Regions from separate parts of the Luteibacter rhizovicinus DSM 16549 genome, predicted to be linked through region 1. Evidence: predicted binding sites of a transcription regulator. Region 1 holds the regulator's gene; the other holds the start of a gene.
The links. Region 1 encodes sigma-54, which starts transcription at its own class of promoters, with help from an activator protein. Its sites were predicted from a motif close to TGGCACGNGCNTTGC; they were not measured.
Positions count from the first base shown of each region.

Region 2: pgaA (poly-beta-1,6 N-acetyl-D-glucosamine export porin PgaA) is a predicted target of sigma-54. The motif match lies at 1,579-1,593, and genes of this name have one in related genera.

Region 1 covers NZ_CP017480.1:2,587,495-2,590,852, reverse strand. The annotation lists gene lptA (lipopolysaccharide transport periplasmic protein LptA) at 1-99, shown strand, start outside; gene lptB (LPS export ABC transporter ATP-binding protein) at 104-823, shown strand; gene BJI69_RS11680 (RNA polymerase factor sigma-54) at 923-2,404, shown strand; gene hpf (ribosome hibernation-promoting factor, HPF/YfiA family) at 2,522-2,872, shown strand; gene hprK (HPr(Ser) kinase/phosphatase) at 2,998-3,358, shown strand, end outside.
Region 2 covers NZ_CP017480.1:3,600,792-3,604,149, reverse strand. The annotation lists gene pgaC (poly-beta-1,6-N-acetyl-D-glucosamine synthase) at 1-1,066, shown strand, start outside; gene pgaD (poly-beta-1,6-N-acetyl-D-glucosamine biosynthesis protein PgaD) at 1,063-1,533, shown strand; gene pgaA (poly-beta-1,6 N-acetyl-D-glucosamine export porin PgaA) at 1,689-3,358, shown strand, end outside.

The DNA.
Region 1 (3,358 bases):
CACATGGTCTTCCAGCCGAAGAACCCGCCCCCGGGCGCGGCTCCGGCCGCACCCGCCACACCGCCGGCCGCCAAGCCGCCCCAGCCGAAGAAGCCCTGACCCGATGCTTTCAGCCCAAGGCCTGCAGAAGCGCTTTCGCGCCCGCCAGGTAGTCCGTGATTTCGCCTTCTCCATCCGGGAAGGTGAAGTCGTCGGGCTACTTGGCCCCAACGGCGCCGGCAAGACCACCTGTTTCTACATGGTGGTCGGCCTGATCCAGGCCGATGCCGGCTCGATCAAGCTCGACCAGCAGGACATCACCGGCCTGCCCATGCACGCCCGCGCCAAGCTCGGCATCGGCTACCTGCCACAGGAAGCCTCGGTGTTCCGCCGCCTCAGCGTGTCGGACAACATCCTGGCCGTGCTCGAACTGCGCGACAACATGACCAGCCGGCAGCGTGAAGAGGAGCTGGAAAGCCTGCTCGACGAGCTGAAAATCGCCCACATCGCGGAACAGAAGGGCATCAGCCTGTCCGGTGGCGAACGTCGGCGCGTGGAAATCGCCCGTGCGCTGGCCGCGCGCCCGCGCTACATGCTGCTGGACGAACCCTTCGCCGGCGTCGATCCGATTTCGGTCGGCGAGATCCAGCGCATCGTCCGCCACCTGAAGGAACGCGGCATCGGCGTGCTGATCACCGATCACAACGTCCGTGAGACGCTCGGCATCTGCGACCGCGCGTATATTCTCAATGACGGCGAAGTCCTGTCCCGGGGTACGCCCCAGCACATCCTCGCCGACGAGAAGGTGCGTGAGGTATACCTGGGCCGTGAATTCCGTATCTGACGTATTGCCTATTCGGCCGGTGGGCCTGGCTCACCGGAATGCTGGTTTGGAAAGGTCGCAAGGGGTTACGATGGATTCGACACCTCACGCATCCAAGGCATGAAACCCGGACTTCAGTTTCGCCTGCATCAGCAGCTCACGCTGACGCCCCAGCTGCAGCAGGCCATCCGCCTGCTTCAGTTGTCGCAGCTGGAGCTCGAGGCCGAGCTCCGCCAGATCGCGGAAAGCAACCCCCTGCTCGAGTTCGCCGAGGATGCCGAAGCGGAGGCCGAGTTGCCCGAAGAAGGCGACTACGACGGCCCCGACTTCCCGGCACGCGACGAACCACCCGCCAAGACCTCCAAGGCCGAGGAAGAGTCGACCGCGACCCCCTCGGAGGAGCTCGCTCCCGAGTGGGACGACGATCGCTTCCACGGCGAAGCCGGCGACTACGCCGGTGCGCCTTCGCGCTCCGGCAGCGGCGACGAGGACGGCTTCGAACCGCAGAACGCCGCTCCCGAAAGCCTCCAGCAACACCTCGAGTGGCAGCTCAACCTGTCCCAGTTCTCGCCGCGCGACCACGCCATCGCTACCGCGATCATCCACGCGCTGGACGAGGACGGTTATCTGCGTGACGGCGTCGAGGCCGTCGAAGCCGCCCTGCCGGCCGAGCTGCATGCCAGCGCCGAGGAGATCGAGCGCGTGCGCCAGCGCGTGCAGCGCTTCGACCCCACGGGCATCGCCAGCCTGGACCTGCGTGACTGCCTGCTCTGCCAGCTGTCGCAGTTCGCCCTGGATACGCCGCATCGCGACCTTGCCATCCGCGTGGTCACCGATGAGCTCGAGCTCCTGGCGCGCAACGACGCGGCCAAGATCGCCCGCAAGCTCAAGGCCGCCGAGGAAGACGTCGCCGCCGCGGCCGCCCTGATCCGCAGCCTCGATCCGCGCCCCGGCTCCGCCCTGGACGCCACGCCCGTGGAATACGTCGCCCCCGACGTCTACGCGCGCCGCGAAAACGGCCGCTGGCAGGTCAGCCTCAATCCCGATGCCCAGCCCCGGCTGGGCCTCAACCAGCACTACTGCAACCTCATCGCTCGCGCCCGCGGCGACGACGCCACCTGGATGAAGGGCCAGCTACAGGAAGCCCGCTGGCTGCTGAAGAGCCTGCAGTCGCGCGCCGAGACGCTGACCAAGGTGGCCGACGTGATCGTCCGCCGGCAAAGCGCCTTCCTCGACTACGGCCCGGAGGCGATGCATCCGCTGGTCCTGCGCGAGGTGGCGGAGGAGGTCGGCATGCACGAATCGACCATTTCCCGGGTCACTACGCGCAAGTACATGCACACGCCGCGCGGTACCTTCGAACTGAAGCACTTCTTCTCCAGTGGCGTGGCCACGGAGGACGGCGGCAGCGCCTCGGCCACCGCGATCCAGGCCATGCTCCGCAAGCTCATCACGGGCGAGGACGCGCGGCGCCCGCTGTCCGACCAGGCCCTGGCCGAGGAACTCCATCGACGCGGAATTCAGGTAGCCCGCCGTACGGTAGCCAAGTACCGGGAAGCCCTGCGCATCCCCAGCTCCAGCGAACGTGTCCGCGCCAGTTGAGGCGCGGGGAACCCTCACGGAGGTCCACGGTCACACCATTTCAGGCTTGAGGAACGGCACTCCGTCGTTCCGCACTCGTCGCCACCAAGGCGGCACCCTCAGCAAGAAGGAGGCGTCATGCAAATCCAGATCAGCGGCCAGCACATCCATCCCACCCCTGCCCTGCGCGAGCGCGTGGAACAGCAAATCAGCCGCTTCGAACGCCTTTTCGACAACATCACCGCCCTCGACGTGGTCCTTTCCGTCGACAAGAACGAGCACAAGGCCGGCGGCACGCTCCATTGTGCCGGCGTCCGTCTCCACGCCGACGGCGTGGCCAGCCTCGAAGATGAAAAGAAGCCCGATGCCCTGCACAAAGCCATCGACGCGATGATCGCCAAGCTTGCCGACCAGCTGAAGAAGCACAAGGAAAAGCTCAAGGATCACCACAACGCCGAGGGTCGCGACGCTCGCGTCGCCGCTCCCTGAACCCCCGTCCACGCTTGATGGCACAATAGCCCCAGCCGGCGCCCTCGCGCCGGCTTCGCCATTTCAAGGGATCCAGCGTGGACCGGCTGACCGCCAGACAACTCTTCGACGGAGTACACGAGCGCATGGCGCTGCGTTGGGCCGCAGGCATGCGCGGCGAATCGCGCGTGCTCGAACCCAACGCCAAGCAAAGTCGCCGGCCGTCCCTGGTCGGTTACCTGAACGTGATCTACCCGAACAAGGTGCAGATCATCGGCACCGAGGAACTCAACTTCCTCGACGGCCTGGAGCCGCGCCAGCGCTGGGAGGCGATCCACAAGATCGCCGCCTACCAGCCGGCGGCGCTCATCGTCACCAAGGATCAAGCGATTCCCTCGGATCTGCGCGAAGTCGCCGAGGAAACCGATACCCCGCTGTGGCAGAGCACCCGCCGCGGTCATGAGCTGCTCACCTACCTGCAATACCACCTGGCGCGCACGCTCGCGC
Region 2 (3,358 bases), 1.0 Mb from region 1:
CGAGGGCGAGCAGGTGCGCGAGACCATTGCGCACCTCGCCAGCCAGCGCTGGCCCGACTTTGAAATCATCGCGGTGAACGACGGTTCCGGCGACGACACCGGGCCCCTCCTCGATGCCCTGATGCGCGAGCAACCACGCTTGCGTGTCCTCCACCTGGAGACCAACCAGGGCAAGGCCATGGCCTTGCGTGCCGCCGCGCTTGCGGCCCATGGCGAATACATCGTCTGTGTCGACGGCGATGCCCTGCTCGATGACTACGCCACGCACTGGCTGGTCTGGCAGCTCCTGCGCAACGTCCGTGTCGGTGCCGTGACCGGCAACCCGCGTATCCGCAATCGCTCGACCCTGCTGGGCAAACTGCAGGTGGGCGAGTTCTCGTCGATCATTGGCCTGATAAAGCGCGCGCAGAGTGTCTACGGAAGGATCTTCACGGTGTCGGGCGTGATCGCCGCGTTTCGCCGGAGCGCCCTGCACGACATCGGTTACTGGCACACCGACATGGTCACCGAAGACATCGACGTGAGCTGGCGGCTGCATATGAACGCATGGGAAGTCCGCTACGAGCCTAACGCCCTGTGCTGGATACTTATGCCGGAGACCTTGCGCGGCCTATGGCGGCAGCGCCTGCGCTGGGCGCAGGGCGGCTCCGAAGTCCTCCTGCGATATGCCCGCAACCTCCTGCGCTGGCGGCACCGCCGCATGTGGCCGCTGGCCATCGAATACCTGCTCAGCCTGGTCTGGTCGTACGTCATGGCCGCGATCATCGTGCTGTGGGCCGTCGGCAAGCTCGTCGATGTGCCGCCCCCCTTCCACGTCGAATCGCTGTTCCCGCAATGGCACGGCGTGGTCCTCGGGATCACCTGCCTGACCCAATTCATGCTCAGCCTGCTGGTGGATCGTCGCTACGAGACGAAGATCGGTCGCAACTACTACTGGATGATCTGGTACCCGCTGGCTTACTGGATGCTCAACACCGTCACCTCGATCGTCGCCCTGCCCCGTGCCGCCATGCGCCGCCATGGACAGAGCGCCACGTGGGTCAGTCCGGACCGGGGCATCACATGAAAGCCGAAGCGATCGTCATCGACCAACCCGAGCGCCAGTCACTGCCACGGCGCGCACTGTACGGCGTGCTCACCGTGCTCGCCTGGCTGCTCTGGGGCCTGCTCTGGCTGCCTGCGCTGCACCGGGTGGCCCGCGCGCTGGACATCCCGGTGCACGTCGAACGCTGGATACCCCGTGTCGTCCTCAGCAGCACACGCGAGCTGGTCGACATCGTTTGGCTGGCGCCGCTGAGCCTGCTGGTGTTCCTCGCCTGGTCGCTCTACGAGGGAAGACGTAAACAGGGAGGGCGCCAGCGTCGCCGCAAGGCCGGCGCGGTATCGCTGCCCGCTGCGGCGGAATCGCTGGGCACATCGACCGCCGAGGCGCTTCGCATCCAGGACAGTCGCCGCGCCGTATTAAGCATCGACGACGACGGGCACATCGGCGTGAAGACATCCGACACGGGTACCCGCGCGTCGCAAGCCTGAACGCCGTTCTTCGAACCGCCAGAAAAATGTGACGCGCATCACATGTGGCACGGTGCTTGCCTTTACGATGGCGGGCTTCTTTAAACCTCCGTTGCCGGGAATGAATATCCGGCACGATCGAGACAGGTCATGTTGTCGGGATGGGATCAACTTTGATGATTTTTCAGCGGGACATCCGCATGCCGCGCGCCAGGCTCTGCCTTGCGCTGCTCCTGGCCCTGCATGGGCCTGTGGCACAGGCTGCGGCACCCCCCGAGCGCGATGCGCTCATCGCCAAGGTTCGCCAGGAGCGTGACCAGGGTCATCGGATCGAGGCCTTGGCCCACTGCCAGGCCCTCCTCGCCCGCTGGCCGGATGACCATGAGGCGCAGACGCTCAACGTCACTTTATTGACGGAAATGGGCGCAACGACGCGCGCCAGGGAACTGGCGTCGACGTTGCAGCCGCCACAGAGCCAGACGGACAAGGCGCGCCTTGAGGCTGACCATGTCGCGCGCGAAACCCGCTGGGCCATGGGCGAGCCGGCCGACATGCGGGCGCCATATGCCGAAGCGGACCGCGCCGTTGCCGACGCGCGGCGCCTGGCCGACGATCCTCTGCTGCCCGCCGACATGCGTCAGCGGGAGCAGTTCGACCTCATCGTCGCGCTCGACCAGGCCGGCCTTACCGGCGAGGCGGCGCAGCGCTACGACGCCCTTCATGCGCAAGGCGTCACCCTTCCCGCGTACGCCGAGCGAAACGCCGCAGATGCCCTCCTTGCGCGGCGGCGGCCCGCCGAAGCCGCACGACTTTACGAAGACAGCATCGCGAAGGACCCCGGTCCTTACGACGATGCCGAGATCGATCCGCGCATCGGGCTGATGTACGCCTATCTGGAGTCGGGCGAAACCGCGAAGGCTCTCGCCACGATCGATACCCTCGCCGCAAAGGAGCAGCCCTGGGTCCGCGTACCCGGCATCCGCCTGCCGATCCAGAACCCGCGCAAGTTCGATGCCGAATCCGCCGCGATCTCCGCGCGCAGCATCGTCGACATGCAAGCCGACGCGTATGCACGCATCGTCCCGCTCAGCCGTGAAGCACCCGCCGAGTCGAACATCCGCCGCCAGCTCGGCATGGTGGAACTGGCGCGTGGCTGGCCGCGGCGCGCCCAGGACGACCTGGCCATCGCCGATACCTTGAACCCGCGCGATGTCGACTCCTACCTCGATGCGGCCGACACCCAGCGTGCGCTTCACGATTACGAAGGGATCGACGAAAACCTTGCGGAAGCCAAGGTCGTGGGCAACCGCACCGATCGCGTGGACCGCGCCGTGCAATCGTGGGAGCGCGAACGTGGCTGGCAATTCGATATCAGCCAGGAGAACGGCAAGGGCTCCAGCCCCGACTATGGTGACCGTGACAGTGCGACCGTGGCTACGATCGCAAGCCCCTTGATCGACGATCACTGGCGCGTGCTCGCGCTCGGTCGCTACTCCACGGCCGACCTGCCCGAAGGCGATGTCCGCCGCACACGCTTCGGCCTGGGCGTGCGCGGTTATGCGCGTGGCCTCGAGGTCTACGTGCAGGCCCTTCCCGCGGCAGACCGCTACGTCGGCAAGACGGCGATCGAAGCCGGTTTCGACTGGTCACTGAGCGATCACTGGGCGATCGCTGCCGACTTCAGCACGGCCGGCGAAGACACGCCGCTGCGCGCGCAGTACTACGGCATCTCGGCCAAGACGATCGACACCGCCGTGACCTGGCGTGCCAGCGAGCTGACCCAGGCGCGCCTGGGCCTGTCGCGCGACGATTTCAGCGATGGCAACAAGCGCACCGGCTGGCTCGC